2 regions of the Weissella thailandensis genome follow, and region 2 is predicted to be linked to the other one. Evidence: a T-box and tRNA genes for the amino acid it is inferred to sense, from the RefSeq annotation. Region 2 holds a T-box; the other holds one or more tRNA genes.
What was found. A T-box is a leader RNA that pairs with one kind of tRNA and senses whether it is charged. The one in region 2 lies ahead of FOL01_RS07880 (valine--tRNA ligase), so its partner is inferred to be a tRNA-Val.

Region 1 (12,805 bases), 250 kb from region 2:
AACAATTGAAGAAATATAGTCAGCATTATCAGCAATCTCAGGATAATACGAAATCATGATTTGACCAACGACGGGGACAAGTTCCTTTAAGAACACTTGACTGATACCTAATTTACGGCCGTGCAAAACAGCACGACGTAGTAGTCGACGGATAATGTAGCCACGTCCTTCATTAGAAGGTAATGCACTATCACCAATAGCAAAAGTCACGGCACGAATATGATCAGCAATCACCTTGAAGGAAATGTCCTTTGTATCATCTTCACCGTACTTATACTGTCCTGAAATTTCTTCAGTTTTATGAATAAGTGGCAAAAATAAGTCTGTTTCAAAATTAGTCTTAGCGTGCTGGAACACAGATACAACACGCTCTAATCCCATACCAGTATCAATGTTTTTTGTTGGCAACTCAGGATAGTCTTTATTATCTGTCAAACCAGGTAGGTGGTTAAATTGTGAGAAAACTAAATTCCAAATTTCTAAGTAACGTTCATTTTCACCACCAGGATAATTTTCTGATTCATCAGGGTCGTTAAATTCTTCCCCCCGATCGTAAAAAATCTCAGAATCAGGTCCTGAAGGTCCCTCACCAATATCCCAAAAGTTATCTGGTTCATCATAAAGATGGTCCTTAGGTAGACCAACCTTATTTAACCAAATATCTTTGGTCTCATCATCATCTGGATACACTGTCACATATAATTTATCTGGATCCATACCGAACCATTCGGGACTTGTTAGTAATTCCCAAGCCCATGGAATCACTTCTTCCTTAAAGTAATCACCAATTGAAAAGTTTCCCATCATTTCAAATAACGTATGATGACGGGCTGTATGACCAACGTTTTCAATATCATTTGTTCGTATTGACTTTTGTGCATTTGTAATCCGGTGATTATCAGGAACAACTGTTCCATCAAAATACTTCTTCAAAGTCGCCACACCAGAATTAATCCAAAGAAGAGTTGGATCGTTTTGTGGGATCAGTGATTGTGATGGTTCAATTTTGTGCCCTTTACTTTCAAAGAAGCGCAAGAATAAGCTACGAACCTCAGCCGATGATAATTCTTTCATCTTTAATGTAAGCCTCATTTCAAAAAAATATTAAATAAAAAACAGGCAGTCATTGCAATAACAGAGACGCTCATACGCGGTACCACTCCGATTGCAATGATTGTCTGTATCATTACCTCTTTAATTGCTAATATCGCTAGCACGCGGTTCACTTTCGTAAACAAATATAATGGGTAGCGTCAAACAACTCTTAGCGTTGTTCCCATCAAACACAACGTTTCTGTATGCTCTAAGAAATAATCTGACATGTCCTTGTGGGTATTATATCATATCCGTTAATGTTTTTCTTACTTTTTAAAACTTGAAATATTTTTGTAAATATAAATTAACGGATTATTTACCGTGCGACCTTTTTTTCGCTTTTTTAGCAGCACGTAACGTCTCACGCTCTTCAACGCGTTTCTTATATTTTGCATCACGAGCAATATTATTTTTAATTTGTCGTTTATAACCCGGCTTAACGCGCTTCTTCTTCTTTTTCACCATACCAATCATGGTTGGATCTAATTTAGCAGTTGTCTTTGCACGTTTCTGACGACGACGACGATCATAACCTGATTTCAACTCACCATGTGCATAGGTCATTGGCTCAAATTTCACGCCCATATTTTCAACCATTTGGACACGATTTTCTTCATCTGGATTATAGATTGTAATAGCTGTTCCAGACATCCCGTTTCGGCCTGTTCGACCAACTCGGTGAATAAAGAACTCTAGCTCTGTTGGAATACCATCATTGATAATTAGTGAGACACCTGGAATATCAATTCCTCTGGCCGCCAAATCAGTAGCAACGACATATTGATAATCTAAATGTTGAATTTGTTGCATCGTTCGCTTACGCTCACGTGGTTGAATACCACCATGGATTTCAGCAACTTTTAAGCCACGACTACGTAAACTTTTTGTTAACTCATGTGCCCTTTTTTTGGTATTTGCAAAAACTAATGCCAAATATGGGTTTCCCATCGTTAATAAGTTATAAACTAAAGTATCTTTAGATTCACCCTTTGTACCCACCAAAATATTTTTAATGGTTGGCGCAATCACTGTCTCTGAAGGAATTTCTTCAATGACAGGATTTGACAAATATTTTTTCAAAAATGGTTGTAATTTCTGTGGAATCGTTGCTGAAAAGACGTGCATTTTCAAATCTTCAGGCATTGCGCTCGCAATCGCATCTACGTCAGGTAGAAAACCTAGATCAAGTGTCATATCTGCTTCATCTACGACTAGTGTGCTAGCCGTATGAATATCTAGTTCACCAGCTTGGTATAAGTCTTTAATACGACCAGGCGTTCCAATAACAATTTGTGGCTGCTTATTTTTTAGTTGATGAATTTGACGACTTTTATCCATTCCACCAACATACAAGCTAATCCGTGGTTGATCAGATTCTGAAAAAGTACTACCTAATTGCTTTGCTGCCTCATAGATTTGTTGTGCTAATTCTCGTGAAGGTGTTGTAATAACTGCCTGTACGTTTTGATTTTCAGCATCATATTGTTGAAAAATTGGAATTAAAAAAGTATGGGTCTTCCCTGATCCCGTCTGTGACTGTCCAACTACTGAATGTCCCTGTAAAATCACTGGAATAAGTTTTGCTTGCACAGCTGTTGGTTCTTTAAAATGTAATGCCGTCAGAGCTTCATAAATCTCTGACCGTAAATTATAATCGGTAAATTTCGCCATTATCTTTTTGTTTGCTCCTTTAGTAAATTATCTGTTTCATGAATGATGTCATTAATTTCATCTATATTCTTTGCTTTTGCGCCAGCCGCAAATTCATGGCCACCGCCACCATGTCGCTTGGCAATTTCATTAATAATGATGCCACGTGATCGTAATCTTACCCTGAAATAACCATCATCTTGTTGTTCAAACACCGCCCATGCTTTGACCGTATTCACTTTACCTAGTAATGGCACAATAAACGCCGTACCAAAATCTCCCAGGTTAAAATTTTCAACAATGTCACTAGTTAAAATAATATAGTTGAAACCATTTGACGTCGTTATCATATTTTCATAGACAAAACCGGATGCTTTGGCGGCTGGTAATGAAATTGTATCCATTTGCTGGTTGATTTTGACCCAATCAAAATTAAATTTCATCAACTTAGCAACAATGTTCATTGTCTCAGAGCTTGTACCATATAAAAAGCGTCCCGTATCGCCAACGATTCCTGAATATAAAAATGCAGCACCTTTATCCGATAATTTTAGTTCATCAGAAAATTCTTGATAAAATGAAAAAATCATCGCTGATGTTGATGAGGCATCTTCTATTACCCAAGTATAATCACCATATGGTTCATCGTTTGGATGATGGTCTATTTTTACTAATACCTTACCATATTCAAACCGACGATCATCTACTCGTGGTGAGTTCGCTGTATCAGTGACAATAACTAAAGCATCATCATATAAACTATTTGGAATTTTTTCCATTTGGCCCATCCAAGCCATACTTGGTACCGCTTTACCAACAACATGTACCTGTTTCTCAGGAAATGATGTTTTTATTAATTCCGCTAAACCAAATTGTGACCCAAAAGCATCAGGATCTGGTCTTTGATGACGATGAATAATTATTGTGTGTGCAGCCTTTATTTGCGCTAATATTGCTGTTTGCGCTGTCATAAGCAAATCTCTATTCTATTTAAAAATTTTCATTAACTAACAATTGTGTTAATGATATATGAATCAACAATATATGTAAGTATATCAGAAAAATCACATGAGTTCCTACTCATATAAAGGTAATACGACATTTTCAAAAGATAGTGCTGCCAAATTGGTCATTGTTAACCCAAGCAAACGAATGGGGTTTTGATAACCACCAAGTTCATCCAAAATATCTTGTGCAACACGATAAATTTCATCTTCGTCATTCGGAAAAAAATCGATTCTTGTCGCACGATGAGTAGCCGTTTGAAATTCATCATCTCGAATTTTTAGCACCAACGTTTTACCATGTAACTGTGATTTAATCAATGATTTCACTAACTTACCGGACAAGTCTTTTAATTCATCAATCACTGCTTGTTCAGAATCTAAAAATGGGCCATACGTTCTTTCTTTACCAATCGATTTACGTTCTCGTTGCCAAACAACCGGACGATCATCGACACCTCTAATTCGCTCATAAAAAATATAACCACTTTTCCCGAATGTATCGGCCAATTTATTTTGCGTTGTATTAAACAAGTCCTTACCGTTATGAATACCTAACGACACCATTTGTTCAGCAGTTTTAGTACCAACACCACGCATCTCATTAATCGGCAACATATCTAGAAACGGACGAATATCCCCTGGATTGATAACCGTTAACCCACTTGGCTTATTATGTTCGGAAGCTAATTTTGCTAAAAATTTATTAAAAGAAATGCCCACTGAACTCGTCAAACCAAGCTCTTCATAAATAATCTGCTGTAACTCATGGGCCAACTGAATTGGATCATCTATATTTGGTATGTTCTCTGTAATGTCTAAATAAGCTTCATCAAAGGCTACTGGCTCAATTTTATTGGTATAACGTTTAAAAATTTGATGAAGTTGCTGAGAAACGTCACGATATTTAGAAAAATTTGGCGTAACAAAAACCGCTTGTGGTGCCAAACTTAAAGCTTCAGCAGCGCTCATTGCCGAATGAACTCCTAATTCACGTGCTAAATAGTTTGCAGTTGCAACCACTCCCCGGCCACCTGTTTTACGAGGATCGTTCGCCAAGATTAACGGCACTGATTTATAATCAGGATTATCACGCATTTCAATTTGTGCATAAAAAGCATCCATATCAATATGCAAAATTTTCCGATTCGTATTCAAATGGATTGGTATCTCTAACAAATTGGCCATGAAATCCCCCCTTACTAATCAAACTTATTTACTTTCATCATAAGACATTCTTATAAAATTACATATAAAAAGCCTTTGAAAAATATTACTAGCAATACTAGCATTTTTCAAAGACTCATCTCACAACTTATAAAGCTTATTTTTCTTCACTTTTTTGCGCATCAGTAGCTTCCTGATTATCATCAGAATCTGCTTCAGACTCATTAACTTCAGGCGCTTCTCCTGTTAGTTCTTCTGTCGTAACTGGTGCATTAGCTTCTTTAACAACTTGACGAATAGCTGATAATTCAAAAACCAAGATCACACCTTCTGCATCTAAATCAAAAGTATGTGCTTCTTTATTAACTGCTGCAATAGTACCATGCATACCACCAATGGTAATTACTTCAGCACCAGCTTGAACATTATTAATCATAGCTTGGCGCTTCTTTTGTTGCTTTTGTTGTGGGCGAATCATAATAAAGTACATAGCGGCGATAAATACAACTAAAATAAGTATATTTGCGTTCATAATAAATTTAAACTCCTTAAGTATATTGACTAATTTTAAAACAATCTAGCATTTGGCTCAAAATAACCGTACTTACGTAAAGTCTCTTCTCTAAATTCAAGTAAACGGTCTTCTGCAATTGCTTGACGAACATCTTCCATCAATTTCAGCAAATAACGTAAATTATGTACTGATGCAATTGTTTGTCCATATAATTCATTTGTTTTGAAAAGGTGATGTAAATAAGCTTTGGTAAAATGCTGCGAACCATAATCTTCAGTCTCAGGATCAATTAATGAAAAATCATCTTTATATTTTGCATTCTTAATCACAATGCGACCATTTGAAGTCATCAAGGTTCCCTTACGACCAATTCGAGTTGGTAGCACACAATCGAACATATCAATACCACGAATTGCAGCATCGATTAGTGAATCTGGAGCAGCTACCCCCATTAAATACCGTGGCTTATTTTCTGGTAGAAACGGTACAGTAAAATCAAGTACACGATTCATTTCTGGTTTTGACTCACCAACTGACAAGCCCCCAATAGCATAACCCGGTAAATCTAAGGATACCAAATCCTGTGCAGACTGCTTTCGTAATTCACGGAAACCTGCCCCTTGAACAATACCAAATAAAGCTTGATCTTGTTCACGTTTATGAGCCTTTTGTGCTCTTTCCGCCCATCTCGATGTTCGTTCAACTGAATTTTTAACATAATCATATGTCTCAAAATAAGGAATTGCTTCATCCAGTTGCATCATGACATCTGAGCCAAGATTATTTTGAATTCGCATCGCAACCTCTGGCGACAAGAACATCTCGTCACCATTTAAATGATTTCTAAAGGTCACCCCGTCTTCAGTAATGTGATTATGATCTGATAATGACCAGACTTGAAAGCCACCTGAATCAGTTAGGATTGGACCATCCCAATTCATAAATTTATGCAAACCACCAGCTTTAGCAATTAACTCGTCTCCTGGTCGTAACCATAAATGATATGTATTTGATAAAATGAATTGTGAATTAATCTCTTTTAATTCACGTGGTGACACACCTTTTACAGTCGCTTGTGTACCCACAGGCATAAACATTGGGGTCATAACTTCCCCATGCGGTGTTGTAATTTTCCCTAATCGTGCACCTGTATGCTTTTCAACGTGAAGCAATTCATACTTCACTGCGTAATCCGACATATCAAATTTCCTTTCAATTCTCTACAAACAAACTAGTATCCATTATATCAGAAACATCGGTTTCATAACGGGTGGATTTTTGTTTTACCCACGTTATATCGATTTTAAAATAAAAAAGTTACCAAATACTCGGTAACTTTTTTATAAATAATATGTATCCATAATTCACTATGGACGTTACAGGGATCGAACCTGTGACCCCCTGCTTGTAAGGCAGGTGCTCTCCCAGCTGAGCTAAACGTCCATTAATGCATCGCGACGTCCTATCCTCGCAGGAGGCGATCCTCCAACTACTTTTGGCGCTACTGAGCTTAACTACTGTGTTCGGTATGGGAACAGGTGTGACCTCAGTGCCATCATCACGACACGTTTTTGTTGAGTGAACTTAGTTCCCTCAAAACTGAATCATAATTGCTTATTTTTTCTTGCCTTACACCACTTGCTACTTGGTTAAGTCCTCGAACCATTAGTACTAGTCCGCTCCATGTGTCACCACACGTCCACTTCTAGCCTATCTACCTCATCATCTCTGAGGGGTCTTACTTCATTTCTGAATGGGAAATCTCATCTCGAGGCGAGTTTCACACTTAGATGCTTTCAGCGTTTATCTCATCCGTACATAGCTACTCAGCGATGCTCCTGGCGGAACAACTGATACACCAGTGGTACGTCCACCCCGGTCCTCTCGTACTAAGGGCAGCTCCTCTCAAATTTCCTACGCCCGCGACGGATAGGGACCGAACTGTCTCACGACGTTCTGAACCCAGCTCGCGTACCGCTTTAATGGGCGAACAGCCCAACCCTTGGGACCGACTACAGCCCCAGGATGCGATGAGCCGACATCGAGGTGCCAAACCTCCCCGTCGATGTGGACTCTTGGGGGAGATAAGCCTGTTATCCCCAGGGTAGCTTTTGTCCGTTGAGCGATGGCCCTTCCATGCGGAACCACCGGATCACTAAGCCCTACTTTCGTACCTGCTCGACTGGTAAGTCTCACAGTCAAGCTCCCTTGTGCCTTTACACTCTGCGAATGATTTCCAACCATTCTGAGGGAACCTTTGGGCGCCTCCGTTACTTTTTGGGAGGCGACCGCCCCAGTCAAACTGCCTGCCAGACACTGTCTTCCACCACGCTTAGTGGTGTGAGTTAGAGTGTTCATACAACGAGGGTAGTATCCCACGTTTGCCTCCATCGAAACTAGCGTCCCGATTTCTACGGCTCCTACCTATGCTGTACAAGCTGCACAAACACTCAATATCAAGCTACAGTAAAGCTCCATGGGGTCTTTCCGTCCTGTCGCGGGTAACCCGCATCTTCACGGGTCTTTAAATTTCACCGAGTCTCTCGTTGAGACAGCGCCCAGATCGTTACACCTTTCGTGCGGGTCGGAACTTACCCGACAAGGAATTTCGCTACCTTAGGACCGTTATAGTTACGGCCGCCGTTTACTGGGGCTTCAATTCGTACCTTCGTCGAAACTAAGTACTCCTTTTAACCTTCCAGCACCGGGCAGGTGTCAGCCCCTATACGTCATCTTACGATTTTGCAGAAACCTGTGTTTTTGATAAACAGTCGCCTGGGCCTATTCACTGCGGCTCAGCTTGCGCTGAGCACCCCTTCTCCCGAAGTTACGGGGTCATTTTGCCGAGTTCCTTAACGAGAGTTCACTCGCTCACCTTAGGATGCTCTCCTCGACTACCTGTGTCGGTTTGCGGTACGGGCAGGTAAACACTAACTAGAAGCTTTTCTCGGCAGCGTGACATCACAGACTTCCCTACTTTATTTCGGTCCCCATCACAACTTGTCCGTATAAGTGCAAGCATTTAACTCACACTAAGACTTATTGCTTGGCCCAGCATTTCCAGCAGCTGGGATCCGTTAGCCTTCTGCGTCCCTCCATCGTTCAAACATGTTCACCTGGTACAGGAATCTCAACCTGTTAGCCATCGACTACGCCTTTCGGCCTCGCCTTAGGTCCCGACTAACCCTGGGAGGACGAGCCTTCCCCAGGAAACCTTAGTCATATGGTGGACAGGATTCTCACCTGTCTTTCGCTACTCATACCGGCATTCTCACTTCTAAGCGCTCCACCAGTCCTCACGGTCTGACTTCATTGCGCTTAGAACGCTCTCCTATCGCGCCACTTACGTGGCACCCGTAGTTTCGGTGGTGTGTTTAGCCCCGGTACATTTTCGGCGCAAAATCACTCGACTAGTGAGCTATTACGCACTCTTTAAATGGTGGCTGCTTCTGAGCCAACATCCTAGTTGTCTATGCAACTTCACATCCTTTTCCACTTAACACACACTTAGGGACCTTAACTGACGATCTGGGCTGTTCCCCTTTCGACAATGGATCTTATCACTCACTGTCTGACTCCCGGACATACGTGATTGGCATTCGGAGTTTATCTTAGTTTAGTAACCCGAGATGGGCCCCGCACCAAAACAGTGCTCTACCTCCAACACGCTTTCTTCCGAGGCTAGCCCTAAAGCTATTTCGGAGAGAACCAGCTATCTCCAAGTTCGATTGGAATTTCACCGCTACCCACACCTCATCCCAACATTTTTCAACATGTATGGGTTCGGGCCTCCAGTGCGTTTTACCACACCTTCACCCTGGACATGGGTAGGTCACCTGGTTTCGGGTCTACAACAACATACTCAGTCGCCCATTTCAGACTCGCTTTCGCTACGGCTCCGGTCTTTCCACCTTAACCTTGCATGTTATCGTAACTCGCCGGTTCATTCTACAAAAGGCACGCTATCACCCATTAACGGGCTCTAACTTGTTGTAGGCACATGGTTTCAGGAACTTTTTCACTCCCCTTCCGGGGTGCTTTTCACCTTTCCCTCACGGTACTGGTTCACTATCGGTCACTAGGGAGTATTTAGCCTTACGAGATGGTCCTCGCAGTTTCCAACTGGATTTCACGTGTCCAGCCGTACTCAGGATCCTACACGGGAGTTTGCTTACTTTCGCATACGGGGCTATCACCCAGTGTCGCTCAGCTTCCCAGCTGATTCTGCTAATAAACAAATTTGTAACTCCACAACGGTAGTCCTACAACCCCAGAGTGCAAGCACTCTGGTTTGGGCTTCTCCGTGTTCGCTCGCCGCTACTGACGGAATCGATTTTTCTTTATTCTCCTGTTGCTAATGAGATGTTTCAGTTCACAACGTCTACCATCGTTTAACTATGTATTCATTAAAACGATAACTTGCATAACAAGTTGGGTTCCCCCATTTGGAAATCCCCGGATCAAAGCTTACTTACAGCTCCCCGAGGCATATCGGTGTTAGTCCCGTCCTTCATCGGCTCCTAGTGCCAAGGCATTCACCATGCGCCCTTAATAACTTAACCGATCAACTTACGTTGATGATTTCGTTTGAGTATTGTGACTCAATGGCCACAAGCGATTTTAAACTTATTTAAAAAACTCAAAAAATTACGCGGTGTATTTTTTCGGCTCAATTTAATTGATAAAAATCAATTTAAATGAATTTAAAAATTTACAATTATGATTCAGTTTTCAAAGAACTAATGCTGAGTGTTAACCACTCAAAACTAAATATCGTTTCGACGAATGTGTAGGATTCCGATTTTCCTTAGAAAGGAGGTGATCCAGCCGCAGGTTCTCCTACGGCTACCTTGTTACGACTTCACCCTAATCATCTGTCCCACCTTAGACGGTTGGCTCCTAAAAGGTTACCGCACCGGCTTTGGGTGTTACAAACTCTCATGGTGTGACGGGCGGTGTGTACAAGACCCGGGAACGTATTCACCGCGGCGTGCTGATCCGCGATTACTAGCGATTCCGACTTCATGTAGGCGAGTTGCAGCCTACAATCCGAACTGAGACATACTTTAAGAGATTAGCGTACCCTCGCGGGTTAGCGACTCGTTGTATATGCCATTGTAGCACGTGTGTAGCCCAGGTCATAAGGGGCATGATGATTTGACGTCATCCCCACCTTCCTCCGGTTTGTCACCGGCAGTCTCACTAGAGTGCCCAACTGAATGCTGGCAACTAATAATAAGGGTTGCGCTCGTTGCGGGACTTAACCCAACATCTCACGACACGAGCTGACGACAACCATGCACCACCTGTCACCTTGTCCCCGAAGGGAACATCCTATTTCTAGGATTTGCAAGGGATGTCAAGACCTGGTAAGGTTCTTCGCGTTGCTTCGAATTAAACCACATGCTCCACCGCTTGTGCGGGTCCCCGTCAATTCCTTTGAGTTTCAACCTTGCGGTCGTACTCCCCAGGCGGAGTGCTTAATGCGTTAGCTGCGACACTCAAGGGCGGAAACCCTCGAACATCTAGCACTCATCGTTTACGGTGTGGACTACCAGGGTATCTAATCCTGTTTGCTACCCACACTTTCGAGCCTCAACGTCAGTTACAGTCCAGAAAGCCGCTTTCGCCACCGGTGTTCTTCCATATATCTACGCATTTCACCGCTACACATGGAGTTCCACTTTCCTCTACTGCACTCAAGTTATCCAGTTTCCAAAGCCCTTCCTCAGTTGAGCTGAGGGCTTTCACTTCAGACTTAAATAGCCGTCTGCGCTCGCTTTACGCCCAATAAATCCGGATAACGCTTGGAACATACGTATTACCGCGGCTGCTGGCACGTATTTAGCCGTTCCTTTCTGATAAGATACCGTCACACACTGAACAGTTACTCTCAATGTCGTTCTTCTCTTATAACAGTGTTTTACGAGCCGAAACCCTTCATCACACACGCGGCGTTGCTCCATCAGGCTTGCGCCCATTGTGGAAGATTCCCTACTGCTGCCTCCCGTAGGAGTATGGGCCGTGTCTCAGTCCCATTGTGGCCGATCAGTCTCTCAACTCGGCTACGCATCATCGCCTTGGTAAGCCATTACCTTACCAACTAGCTAATGCACCGCGGGTCCATCTCTTAGTGATAGCAGAACCATCTTTCAATTAACAACCATGCGGTTGTTAATATTATACGGTATTAGCACTTGTTTCCAAATGTTATCCCCTGCTAAGAGGTAGGTTACCCACGTGTTACTCACCCGTTCGCCACTCTTTGTCAAGAAAATCACATCAGAGCAAGCTCGTCAGATCAATTAAAGACAAAGCGTTCGACTTGCATGTATTAGGCACGCCGCCAGCGTTCATCCTGAGCCAGGATCAAACTCTCATTTTAAAAGTTTGAGTATAACTCAATTTGTTGTTATTTGTTTAACAGAAGTTAAACGAATTTATTAGTGAATTGACTTCACAAATGTTTTGTATCAAGTAAATTACTTGATGACCCTACACATTTGTTTCATCGAAACGATATTCAGTTTTCAATGATCAACATCACGTCAATAAAGACGTGAAGCGGACGACGGGAATCGAACCCGCATTCCCAGCTTGGAAGGCTGGAGCACTAGCCGTTGTACTACATCCGCAAAGTGTTTATCCGTATCAACAACAATATTTATAATACACATTTGTTCTGACAAAGTCAACACTTTTGTTATTTAAATTAATTTATCTTCTATGTCTATCCTTAATGGTGAATAAACATTGCATCCCCGAAACTGAAAAAGCGATATTTTTCAGTTACAGCATGCTTATAAGCATTTAAAATATTATCACGACCTGTAAAAGCAGCCACTAACATCACTAAGGTTGACTTAGGTAAATGGAAGTTAGTAATAAACGCATCCACAACTTGCCACTTAAATCCTGGCTTGATAAATATATCCGTCCAACCAGAATCTGCATGTAATGTACCGTCAAACTTCGCACCTATCGTTTCAAGCGTACGAATTGATGTCGTTCCTGTTGCGACAATTCGGCCACCATTAGCACGAACCTCGTTCAATGTCTGTGCAGCTTCTTCACTTAATTGATAAAATTCGGAATGCATTTTATGATCATCAATATTGTCTTCTTCAACTGGTCTAAACGTACCTAAACCAACATGTAAAGTCAGCTCAATCAGTTTAATCCCTTTATCAGCCACTTTTTGCAACAATTCAGGCGTCCAATGCAATCCTGCAGTTGGTGCAGCAGCTGAACCATTAACCTTTGAATAAACCGTCTGGTATCGTTCTTGATCTTCCAGCTTCTCTTTAATATATGGTGGTAATGGCATTTCTCCTAGTTCTTCTAGAATCTCCAAAAAAATACCATCATAATGGAA
Region 2 (12,805 bases):
GGTGTAAGTTATACCACCAGCCAATAACAGGTAAAATGCGAAAGGCGTTAGGGCTATGTGCAAGGCTGGGAACGCAAGGACGATCAACCAACCCATGACAACATAGATAATGACCGATAACCAGGGCCAACGACCAACAAAAAATAAGTCGTAAACAAAGCCTAAAATAGTGCATAATAGAATGGTTCCCCAGATGGTCCAACCAACGTTATGTTCTAAAAATAACCAGGTATAAGGGGTATAACTACCTAAGATGACGAGGTAAATGCCGGAATGATCAAGGAATTGGAAAATTTTACCTGCTTTGGTAAAAATAAGCGCATGAAATAAGGTGGATGCAAGCAAAAAACTAATGATTGATGTCGCATAAATAGCTAAAGCAACAATTGTAAAAGCTGAAAAATGATGTTGCACACTATTGACCATTAGCAAAGTTGCACCAACTATTGCAGCCAGGACGCCAATGCCATGGGTAACAGCATTTAAAGTTTCGTATGTAATGAGATAACGCCGATTTTCATTGGTTAAAGTAGGCATGGGTTATTGATTCTCCTTTCGCAAGTAAAAATAGTAGGGATTTTGTTAAATTAATTATTATGATTATCATAACCGTTACATCTAGTTTTGTAAACTAAATAAAACGGTTGTGGGAAATATGTGAGGTTTTAGAAATGTTAATGACGGTAATACAAGGGATGATGATTGGATTTGCTTTCGTGGCACCAATTGGCATGCAGAATTTGTATGTATTTAATAATGCACTGACAAATTCTTTTCGACGTTCGTTGATGTACGTGTTGTTTGTGTGGATTGCGGACTCGTTATTTTCATTAGCCGCCTTTTTTGGGATGGGCGCTATTATTAGTTCAGTGACTTGGTTGCGATTAGTTGTCATGATTGTTGGTGGTCTACTAGTGCTATGGATTGGCTGGGGCATTCTTCGTAGTGCAGATAGTGTGCAACTAAATACACAAAAAAATGAACTGCCAGTAAAACAAGCGATTGTGTCAGCATTTATTGTTTCATGGGCAAATCCACAAGCTTTAATCGATGGTAGTTTGATGCTGGGTGCCTTACGTGGTACGTTGGCAAAAGATGCGGTTTGGCCATTTATTATTGGGGTGGTTATCGCAACTTTTATTTGGTTTAATACAATCACGATCGTCATGAATTTACTAAAGGAACGTTTACCTAAAAAAGTATTGGTTTGGGTCAATATTGTATCTGGATTAATTGTATTAGTTTATGGTGCTTATCTATTAGTACAAGCATTACTGGATATTTTCTAAATGAAATAATTGGATAGCAACAGTCATATGGCAGAGTACAGGGTTGATTTTGTTACTTTATCATTGTAAAATTGCCCTTATAGCAATGCACTAGAGAGTATAAGTAACGTGACTAACAGCGACAAAATCATTTTGGTGTGAGATTTTGAGGACGATTACTTAGAAGGTAACTAGTGGGCTTTACTGATGAACGATGAAGTAGTCGGTAACGTGAGGACGCGTTAAGTCAAAATGAGATAGAGAAATAGCTCTAATTCAGGTGGTACCGCGATAATTTCGCCCTGAACATACAGATAATGTATGTTCAGGGCTTTTTTAATGGATAACAACGAAAAAGAGTGATTAAACAAGGAGTTAAGGTTATGCGAGAAATTGATATGCCTGGTAAGTATAATCCATCAGCTGTTGAGGCTGGACGTTATGATAAGTGGGTGCAGGAGAAACGATTTAAACCATCAGAGAATAAGAAAGCCCGTCCTTATTCAATCGTTATTCCACCACCAAATGTTACTGGTAAGCTGCATTTAGGACATGCTTGGGATACAACCTTACAGGATATGATTATCCGTCAAAAGCATATGCAAGGTTTTGATACATTATGGTTACCAGGTATGGATCATGCTGGGATTGCCACGCAAGCGAAGGTTGAACAACGATTAGCAGGGGAAGGTATCTCACGCTATGATTTAGGTCGTGAAAAGTTTGTTGACCAAGTTTGGGACTGGAAAAATGAATATGCGTCAACGATTAAGTCACAATGGGGTAAGTTAGGTTTGTCATTGGACTATGATCGCGAAAGATTTACTTTGGATGATGGTCTTTCAGAAGCTGTGCGTAAGGTGTTCGTGACCCTTTATGAAAAGGGCTTGATTTACCGTGGTGAATATATCATTAACTGGGATCCAAAGGCTCGGACGGCTTTGTCAGATATCGAAGTTATTCACCAAGATGATGAAGGTGCTTTCTATCATGTGCAGTATCCATTTGTGGATAAAGAAACCACTTATCAAGGTAAGCATTATATTGAGATTGCCACAACACGTCCAGAAACAATGTTTGGGGATGTGGCCGTAGCTGTTCATCCTTCTGATGAACGTTATAAGGACTTGGTTGGTAAAAAGGTGCTTGTACCGTTAGTTAACCGTGAAGTTCCGATTGTAGCCGATGAATACGTTGATCCTGAATTTGGTTCAGGAATGGTTAAAATCACACCAGCCCATGATCCAAATGACTTTGGGGTTGGTAATCGCCATGATTTGGAACGCATCAACACAATGAACGAAGATGCGACGATGAACGAACGTGCCGGCAAGTATGCTGGTATGGACCGTTTTGATGCTCGTAAGGCAATGGTTGCTGATTTGGAAGCTGGTGGTTGGATGCTATCAGTAGAGCCAATTGTTCACGCCGTTGGTCATTCAGAACGTACGGGTGTCCAAGTTGAATCACGTTTATCAACACAGTGGTTTGTTAAGATGAAGCCATTGGCTGAACAAGCATTGGACATGCAAAAGTCAGATGATCGGGTCGACTTCTACCCACCACGTTTTGAAGGTACCTTTACTCGTTGGATGGATGATATCCATGATTGGGTTATTTCACGTCAATTATGGTGGGGACACCAAATTCCAGCATGGTATCACAAGAAAACTGGTGAGATGTATGTTGGTATGGAAGCACCAGCTGATGCTGAAAACTGGGAACAAGATTCTGATGTGTTAGATACGTGGTTCTCATCAGCATTGTGGCCATTTTCAACAATGGGTTGGCCTGACACAGATTCAGAGGACTTCAAACGTTACTTCCCAACTGATACGTTGGTTACGGGATATGACATTATTTTCTTCTGGGTTGCCCGCATGATGTTCCAATCAAAGGAATTTACTGGTCGCCGTCCATTTAAGAACGTTTTGATTCATGGTTTGATTCGTGATGAGCAAGGTCGTAAGATGTCAAAGTCATTGGGAAATGGTATTGACCCAATGGATGTGATTGAAAAATATGGTGCTGATGCCTTGCGTTGGTTCCTAGCTACTGGCTCAACACCAGGACAAGATGTGCGTTTTTCATATACAAAGATGGATTCAGCATGGAACTTCATCAATAAGATTTGGAATGCATCTCGTTATGTATTAATGAATTTGGCAGATGATACAAAGGCTGAATTACCAGCCGATAAGAGTAAATTGTCATTAGCTGACCAATGGATCTTATCACGTTTGAATGCAACGATTACCGCAGTAACTAAGAACTTTGATAAATTTGAATTTGGTGAAGCTGGTCGGACGTTATACAACTTTATCTGGAATGATTTTGCAGATTGGTATATCGAAATGACCAAGGAAACATTAAATGGGGATGACGTTGCGGCGCAAGCGACGGTACAGTCAATCTTGGCTTACGTATTAGATAATACATTGCGTCTGCTACATCCAATTATGCCTTTCGTTACTGAAGCTATCTGGCAAGAAATGCCACACGAAGGTGAATCAATCGTGACAGCAGCTTATCCAATAGTTAACGAAGACCTAGCTAATCAGCAAGCTGAGACGGACTTTAATAGCTTAATTGACTTAATCAAAGCAGTTCGAACAATTCGTACAGAGGCGAATGCACCAATGTCAACGACAATTGATGTGTTGATCAAGACGGCTGATGGAAACTTACAACGTATTTTCAAGGAAAATGCCGATTATATTAATCGTTTTGTAAAGCCAAAGAATCTTCAAATTGCTGCCGACATTGTTGCGCCTGATTTAGCAATGACTCAAATTATTTCTGGTGCTGAAATTTATGTACCATTGGCTGAGTTAATTGACCTGGATGAAGAAATTTCACGTTTGCAAGACGAAGTCAAGAAATTCCAAGGTGAAGTTAAGCGTGCTAATGGTAAATTAGGTAATGAAAAGTTTGTTAACAATGCGCCTGAAAAAGTTGTCGCTGCTGAGCGTGAGAAGCTAACTGATTGGGAAAACAAGTTACAAGCAACGCAAGATCGTTTGACACAATTGCAAGCAGCAAAAGCATAGTTAATCAATACTTGCGATTAAAACTATTTAAGTGTATACTTACGTATATTGTGAATAACGAATTTAAGCGGTTCGTCGTTACAATGCAGTAAATTACACAAACAGAAGCGCCATCTACATTGTAGACGGCGCTTTTGTTTATCATGGAGTGAATGGGGTCCAAAATGGCAAAAATTGAAACGGTTAGTGATGCAATTGACTATATTCATGGTCGGCATAAATGGACGAAAACACCAACGTTTGAACGTTTAAACAAAATACTAGCGCGTTTAGGACACCCTGAACAACAATTAAAGTATGTTCATGTAACGGGGACAAACGGTAAGGGATCAACAAGTAAGATGATTGCACAATTACTACGTGCAAGCGGGTTAAAGGTTGGCTTATTTACGTCACCGTACATTTTAAAATTTAATGAACGGATTCAAGATGATTGCGGCAATATCAAAGATGCTGATTTATTAGATTTGGTACAAAGATTAGCACCGATTGTTGAACAGTTAGACGTAGAGTTACCGACTGGATTAACGGAATTCGAAGCATTGACAGTTTTAATGTTTATGTATTTTACAGAGCATCCAGTGGATGTGGTTGTGTTGGAAGTCGGTGTTGGCGGTACCTGGGATTCGACAACGGTGATACCAGATAAAATAGCTGCCGTGATTACGACGGTTGGATTAGATCATATGCATGTTTTAGGTAACACGATTACTGAAATCGCTACCCAGAAAGCTGGCATTATTCAAAGACAACGACCGTTGATTGTGGGGCAATTGCCTAAAGATGCCAATCAAGTTCTCAATACTGTCGCAAATGCTATGGGAGCACCCATTTATCGATTGGGACAACAGTTTCAAGCGACGAGCTTAGCTGCAGGGGATGAATGGGGCGAACGATTTCAGGTTACTGGATCAATTAACTATCAAAACTTATTTGTGGACTTAATCGGTAAATATCAAATTGATAATGCGGCGGTTGCCATCCAAACGGCTCAGCTTGTGGCCAAATATTTTAAGCGTTCTTTAACAGAAGCAATGATTGACTCAGCCTTAGAGTCAGTTACGTGGCCGGTACGTTTTGAAAAAGTGGCTACTAATCCAGAAGTAATATTGGATGGCGCCCATAATGAACCTGGTGTCAGGGCATTGGTGGAGACCTTACGAACAAGATTCAATCACCGACGAGTTCATGTTTTGTTTGGGGCATTGTCTGACAAGAATTATCCGAAAATGTTGCAACTATTAGCTGAATTGCCAAACGTTGCGTTACATGTCGTTGGCTTTCAAGGTCCTAATAATCGTCAGCCAATCAATCCTAGTGAGGTACTTGAACAAACAGCTATGGATGATTTAATGATGCATAAAAACTGGCAGCAAGGCTATCAAACGGTACGTGCGGGGATCCAACCAGATGATTTGATTTTATTTACAGGTTCCTTGTATTTCGTTTCTGAAGTCCGGCAAGCCTTTGCGACAGCGAACGAAAATGTTGGCGGGCACTAGCACCTGTTGCATTGTTTTGGTACAGTAGACAGAGGAATGAGAGTGGTCAGAATAGAATTTTCTGACCTAAGATGGAGTAATAGATATGATTATTTTGCAAGCAAGTAATGTTGCCCGTCGTTTTAACGGGGTCACATTTTTTGATAATATTTCCATGCAAGTTCAAAATAAAGGTCGCGTTGGCTTGGTTGGACGTAATGGTGCTGGAAAGTCAACTTTATTAAAGATGTTAATTGGTGAAACAACGCCTGATGAAGGTGAAGTTTCAATGAAAAAAGGCATTCGGTTAGCTTATTTAGCACAAAATTCTGGCTTGGATTCTGATTTGTCAGTTTATAATGAAATGTTAACGGCTTTTGCTGATGTCATTGCGTTGGAAGAACGTATGCGACAAATGGAAACTCAAATGGCGACCATGACGGATTATGAAAGCGATGCTTATCAAGAATTGTTGACAGCGTACGACCAGGCACAACATGACTTTAATGAAAAGAATGGTTATGGTTATGATGCAACCATCAGATCAGTTCTGCATGGTTTTGGTTTTGATGAAACTTTTTATGATCAGAAAATTGCGGCGTTGTCTGGTGGACAACGAACACGATTAGCGATTGCAAAGCAACTGTTAGAAACACCTGATTTGTTGATTTTGGATGAGCCGACCAATCATTTGGATATGCAAACGTTAGCCTGGTTAGAGCAATATCTTAAAAATTATCAAGGGGCCTTGTTGATCGTATCCCATGATCGTTATTTCTTGGATCGCGTGGTCACAGAAATTTATGATATGCATTCTGGTCAATTAGACCACTATAAAGGTAATTATAGTGATTTTATGGAGCAGAAAGCCGCTAAGGTACTGCAAGAACAAAAAGCATATGATAAACAACAAGCTGAAATTGCAAAACTAGAAGATTTTGTGAAGCGTAATATTGTGCGTGCGTCAACAACGAAGCGCGCGCAATCACGGCGTAAACAATTGGCCCGTATGGATCGTATTGAAGCACCCAAAAATGAATCTGGCGTCGCTCATATTCAATTTGTGGCTGATGAAGATTCTGGTAATGAAGTGCTAAGAGTCAACGATGTGAAATTGGGCTATGATATGACTCATGTTTTAGCTGAAAATGTCAATGTTGCTGTCGATAAGCAACATGCAGTTGCCTTGGTGGGTCCAAACGGAATTGGTAAATCAACCTTTATTAAGACAATTTTGGGTAAACTTCCTTTGCTGGCCGGTCAAATAAAAATTGGTGCGAATGTCACGGTTGGGTACTATGATCAAGAACAACAAACGTTAGATAATAAAAAGTCAGTGATTGATACGATTTGGGATGAACATCCCAAAATGCCTGAAAAGGATGTCCGTTCAATTCTTGGCTCATTTATGTTTTCAGGTGAATCAGTAGAAAAGTTAGTTGCTGCGCTATCAGGTGGTGAGCGTGCGCGTTTGTTATTGACGAAGCTGGCATTGGAACATGCAAATTTTTTGATTCTTGATGAGCCAACTAATCATTTGGATATCGATTCACGTGAAGTGTTAGAAACGGCATTGAATGAGTATAATGGTACGATCTTTTTCGTTTCGCATGATCGTTACTTTATTAATGAAGTTGCGACGGAAGTAGTTGAACTGTCACCATCAGGTACGCGTTTCTTTGATGGTGATTATGATTATTATCTTGAAAAAACTGCTGATGAAGTGGACGATAAGGGCAAAACAGATGAGCAAGCAACTAATGATGCGCCATCAAATAAGCCAAAACAGACTTTATCAAGAGCTGCGCTTAAAGATCAACAACGTGAACAACGTCGTTTAGAACGAGCAGTAACGGCATTAGAAGATAAAATGACAACTCTGTCTGATGAACATGATACGTTGAATCAAGCGTTAAATGACCCTGAGAACGGTTCTGATTTAACAAAATTAACTGAAATTTCTGAAAAAATTGCGGATCTTGATGCGCAAATAGCAGAAATTGAAGACCAATGGACTGAAGCAACCTTGGCTTTGGAAACATTTGTCGCTGAAAAATAAATGGTTAGCATGTAAGGCTCGAAATCTGTGAAAATATTGGCGGATTTCGGGCCTTTATGCTTTTTTGGATAAGGTTAATAATCGTCAAACTGATTTTAACAAAAGTTTGCAAATGATTAGTAATGTGTTATTATTAATAGTGTCAGTTAGCACTTTAACTTAAAGAGTGCTAATAAAAGAAAAATTAACCTGTGGAGGTCAGATAACATGTTGAAACCATTAGGAGATCGTGTTGTATTGCAAGTATCAGAAGCATCTGAGCAATCAGTTGGGGGAATTTTATTAGCTTCTAATGCACAAGAAAAGTCAGTTACAGGAAAAGTAGTCGCTGTTTCTACGCAAACGGTTGGCGACTTGACAGCACCAGTCGCTGTTAAAGAAGGCGACAGTGTTATTTTTGATAAGTTCGCTGGTAATGAACTTAGTGTCGATGGGGTTGATTATTTGGTTGTCCACGAAAAAGATATCGTGGCAGTGTTGTAATTAAAATAATTAATAAAATAGAGGGTAGTAAATATGGCAAAAGATATTGAATTTTCAGAAGATGCACGTGCAAAAATGCAAGCAGGTGTTGATAAGCTAGCCAATACAGTAAAAACAACAATTGGTCCTAAGGGACGCAATGTTGTGATTGAACAAGGTTATGGCGCACCTACTATTACAAACGATGGTGTGACGATCGCTAAGGCAGTTGAATTAGAAGATCACTTTGAAGATATGGGCGCTAAGCTAGTTGCCGAAGTTGCTTCAAATACTAATGATATTGCTGGTGATGGGACCACGACTGCAACAGTTTTGGCACAAGCCATTATTAATGAAGGTATGAAGAATGTTACTGCTGGTGCTAATCCAGTTGGTGTTCGTCATGGTATTGAATTAGCAACAGCAGCGGCTGTGAAGTCATTGCATGAGTTATCAAAGGCGGTTTCAACTAGAGAAGAAATTACGCAAATTGCTTCAGTTTCTGCTGCTAACAAAGAAGTCGGTAAATTAATCGCTGAAGCCATGGAAAAAGTCGGCAATGATGGTGTGATTACTATCGAAGAGTCAAAGGGTATTGAAACAACGCTAGATGTTGTTGAGGGAATGCAATTTGACCGTGGTTACATGTCACAATATATGGTTACTGACAATGATAAGATGGAAGCCTCATTGGACAATCCATATATTTTGATTACGGATAAGAAGATTGGAAATATTCAAGACATATTGCCTGTATTACAAAGTGTTGTTGAACAAGGCCGTGCTTTGTTGATCGTTGCTGATGATATTACTGGTGAAGCATTGCCAACACTTGTTTTGAACAAGATGCGTGGTACGTTCAACGTTGTTTCTGTTAAGGCACCAGGATTCGGTGATCGTCGTAAAGCCCAACTTGAGGATCTTGCTATCCTAACTGGTGGAACTGTTATTACTGATGATTTAGGCTTGAGTTTGAAGGATACAACGATTGATCAATTAGGACAAGCAGCTAAGGTTACTGTCACAAAAGACAATACAACAATTGTTGAAGGTAGTGGTAATGCTGCAACAATCAAAGAACGCGTGGAAGTCATTAAAGGACAAATTGCTGAGACAACCTCTGACTTTGATCGTGAAAAGTTGCAAGAGCGCCTTGCTAAATTAACTGGTGGTGTTGCTGTGGTCAATGTTGGTGCGGCAACGGAAACTGAACTTAAAGAACGTAAGTACCGTATCGAAGATGCATTGAATGCCACTCGTGCAGCCGTTGAAGAAGGCTTTGTGTCAGGTGGTGGAACTGCCTTGGTCAATGCTATTCCAGCTGTTGCTGCGCTTTCTGAAGATGGTGATGTCCAAACAGGTATCAACATTGTTAAGCGCGCATTAGAGGAGCCCGTTCGCCAAATTGCAGAAAATGCGGGTGTTGAAGGTTCAGTGGTTGTTAACCAACTAAAGAATGAAAAAATTGGTATTGGCTATAACGCTGCCACAGCTGAATGGGTTGACATGATTGCGGCTGGTATCGTTGATCCAACCAAGGTTACTCGTTCAGCTTTGCAAAACGCTGCTTCTGTTTCAGCGTTGTTGCTAACAACGGAAGCCGTTATCGCTGATCAACCTAAGGATGATGCAGCAGCAGCCCAAATGCCAGCCCAAGGCGGCATGCCAGGTATGATGTAAGCTAAAAAAGAGCGCGAGACAAAAGTTGTTTTGAAGCCGGTGCGTAACGTTATTTGCGTCATTTTTGGCCGGAGCAAAGCGAAGGACAAGAATGTCGTAAATCGCGTTACATTGAGGCTTCAGACTTTTGGAACGCGTTTAGGCTATAAAATTTATAGCCTTATAATTAATTGATTTTAGTAAACGAAGGTCGAGACATTATGTGTCTCGACCTTTTGTGCGTATCATGTCATGAAAAAGTAAAATAAAAAAAGCACAAAAAGATAGACAATCAATGGGCAGAGAACTAGAATAAACCCTTGTAGAAATAGGGCAATCTAATTTAAACTATTTTGAAATTTATTGAAAAATTTTTTTATTGAGGAGCGGAAACATGTGGCCACTATTTAAACGGTTTTTAATAGGTAAGCCGTTAAAAACCTTAGACGAAGGTGCTCGTCATCTTAGTCGAACGAAAGCGTTGGCTCTGTTATCGTCAGATGCATTATCATCTGTTGCATATGGAACAGAACAAATTATTACAATACTTTTCGCATTTGGTGGTCTGGCAACATTATGGTTGCAGGTGCCAGTTGTTGCATTAGTATTGGTTCTTTTGGGAGCCATTACTTTATCATATCGACAAATTATTCATGCATACCCAGCGGGCGGGGGTGCCTATTTAGTCACTTCTAAAAATTGGGGTATGCATGCCGGGCTGGTCGCGGGTGGTTCGCTACTGGTAGATTATATGTTAACTGTTGCTGTATCAGTTGCGGCTGGGACTGAAGCAATCATATCTGCTATTCCAGCCCTCTATCCATACAGTGTCGCAATTGGCGTTGTCATTATCCTTGCGTTAACTGGTATTAATCTACGCGGTTTACGAGAATCTGCGGGAGCCTTAATGGTGCCGGTTTATCTCTTTATCGTGGTGATGGTCGTAATGATTGTCTGGGGCTTGTTTAATATTCTAACTGGCCAGGTCAATTATCAGCCAACGACTACGGGACATGTGGCGACAGGCAGTGCCTCAGTACTGTTGTTTTTGAAGGCCTTTTCTAGTGGTTCATCATCTTTGACTGGGGTTGAGGCGATTTCGAACGCTGTGCCTAACTTTAAGGAACCAAAATCTAAAAATGCTTCGATGACCCTCGTTATTATGGCGTTGATTTTGGCGTTCTTCCTAATTGGCATCACTTTCTTATCATTTAATTATGGTATTACACCAGATGCACATATGACTGTATTAGCACAAATTGGTCAGCAAGTATTTGGTCACGGCGTTTTCTTTTATATCTTACAAATTGCGACGGCGTTGATTTTAGCGGTTGCTGCCAATACGGGTTTTTCTGCCTTTCCGCAGTTAGCCTATAACTTGGCACGTGATAAGTTTATGCCTCATAGTTATATGGATAAAGGAGACCGCCTAGGTTATTCAAATGGGATTCTATCACTCGCTTTGGGTGCCATTGTGTTATTAGTGATTTTCAAAGGATCGACCGGGTCGCTAATTCCACTTTATGCTGTTGGCGTGTTCGTACCCTTTACCTTGTCACAATCGGGGATGATTATTCACTGGTGGCGTGAGCGGGATGGTCATTGGTTAGTGAAGTCGTTGATTAATTTTATCGGTGCTTTCATATCAGGTGTTTTAGTGGTCACGCTATTTGTTCTTCATTTTAGTTCAGTATGGCCATATTTAATCATTATGCCAATGTTGCTACGCGTGTTCTGGGGCATCAATCGCCATTATAAGTTAGTCGCCAAACAATTACGGATTTTATCAGAAGAGCCAATCAAACGGCATCGTTATGATGGCGCAACGGTCATTGTCTTAGTATCAAATTTGACGCGAGCTACGGCAGAAGCGGTTGATTATGCGAAATCAATTGGGAATACAGTCTTGGCGATGCATGTCTCATTTGATTCAAATCCACAAAAGGAGCATCGACTGGGGACTGAGTTCAAACGAGAATTTCCGGAAGTGCGTTATGTGGACATCCACTCGTCTTACCGATCGATTACAAAACCGGCAATGCGTTTTGTAGACGAAATTGCCAAAGGAACGAAAGAGCGTAATTATTCATTAACGATTTTGATTCCACAGTTTGTACCACGTCATGGCTGGCAAAACGCTTTACACAATCAAAATAGCTTGAAGCTACGGACGGCATTAGCTTCTCGTGATATCACGGTCTCGACTTATTACTTCCATTTGAAGGAATAGTTAGTAAATTTAGAGTGACATACTAGTTTTTTATGCTCAAAATCTTGAGTAAATGAACTAGTATGTTTTTTATTCTATATTGTTGTGTTAATCTAAGTTAGACTAAGATAATAAAAGAAAGGATCGAAACATGGAATATACGACTGATGATGTTCGTGAAGAACTAAAAATGATTCGATCACGTGTCCATGCAGGGACGTTATTTGATTCGTTAGGTAGTGAAATTGGTCGATTACTTGATGAATTTGAGTATGATGCACCAACTGAAGTCGTGCAATTATCTGCAAAAGAAGCAACTGATATTAAGGAACGGGTGTTGAATTGGCAGCAAACACTTTATGCTGGCCAACCCGTTGCGATTAGTAATCAAGATGTTTTAGATTTAATGAATAGTTTGCGCCAAACAGATCCAGCAGTGCGTGATAAAGGGACATTTTTCTTTATCAGCGATGGTTTGCAGAATAATGTGTTTAAGCCTAATCAATTATTATTGATGGTTCGTTATTTATTGCAGGATAATGTTTTGTTTAACCACATAACAGAAACAGAAAATGATGGTGTATTCTATCGTTCGTTTAGTATTTTTATTTTGTCGA

Region 1: it encodes a tRNA-Val, which carries the amino acid that the T-box ahead of FOL01_RS07880 (valine--tRNA ligase) is inferred to sense. The anticodon was not compared.

What each region holds. Positions count from the first base shown of each region.
Region 1 covers NZ_CP014332.1:1,319,788-1,332,592, forward strand. Annotated here, with positions in the region: gene alaS (alanine--tRNA ligase) at 1-1,074, opposite strand, end outside; gene FOL01_RS06500 (DEAD/DEAH box helicase) at 1,408-2,766, opposite strand; gene FOL01_RS06505 (DHH family phosphoesterase) at 2,766-3,716, opposite strand; gene dinB (DNA polymerase IV) at 3,822-4,937, opposite strand; gene yajC (preprotein translocase subunit YajC) at 5,074-5,448, opposite strand; gene tgt (tRNA guanosine(34) transglycosylase Tgt) at 5,484-6,629, opposite strand; tRNA gene FOL01_RS06525 (tRNA-Val) at 6,801-6,873, opposite strand; rRNA gene rrf (5S ribosomal RNA) at 6,880-6,996, opposite strand; rRNA gene FOL01_RS06535 (23S ribosomal RNA) at 7,076-9,992, opposite strand; rRNA gene FOL01_RS06540 (16S ribosomal RNA) at 10,242-11,815, opposite strand; tRNA gene FOL01_RS06545 (tRNA-Gly) at 11,994-12,065, opposite strand; gene queA (tRNA preQ1(34) S-adenosylmethionine ribosyltransferase-isomerase QueA) at 12,167-12,805, opposite strand, start outside.
Region 2 covers NZ_CP014332.1:1,568,980-1,581,784, reverse strand. Annotated here, with positions in the region: gene trhA (PAQR family membrane homeostasis protein TrhA) at 1-537, opposite strand, end outside; gene FOL01_RS07885 (LysE/ArgO family amino acid transporter) at 672-1,289, shown strand; T-box leader at 1,366-1,576, shown strand; gene FOL01_RS07880 (valine--tRNA ligase) at 1,652-4,318, shown strand; gene FOL01_RS07875 (bifunctional folylpolyglutamate synthase/dihydrofolate synthase) at 4,483-5,820, shown strand; gene FOL01_RS07870 (ABC-F family ATP-binding cassette domain-containing protein) at 5,906-7,858, shown strand; gene FOL01_RS07865 (co-chaperone GroES) at 8,066-8,341, shown strand; gene groL (chaperonin GroEL) at 8,375-10,000, shown strand; gene FOL01_RS07855 (potassium transporter KimA) at 10,374-12,209, shown strand; gene FOL01_RS07850 (DUF2785 domain-containing protein) at 12,340-12,805, shown strand, end outside.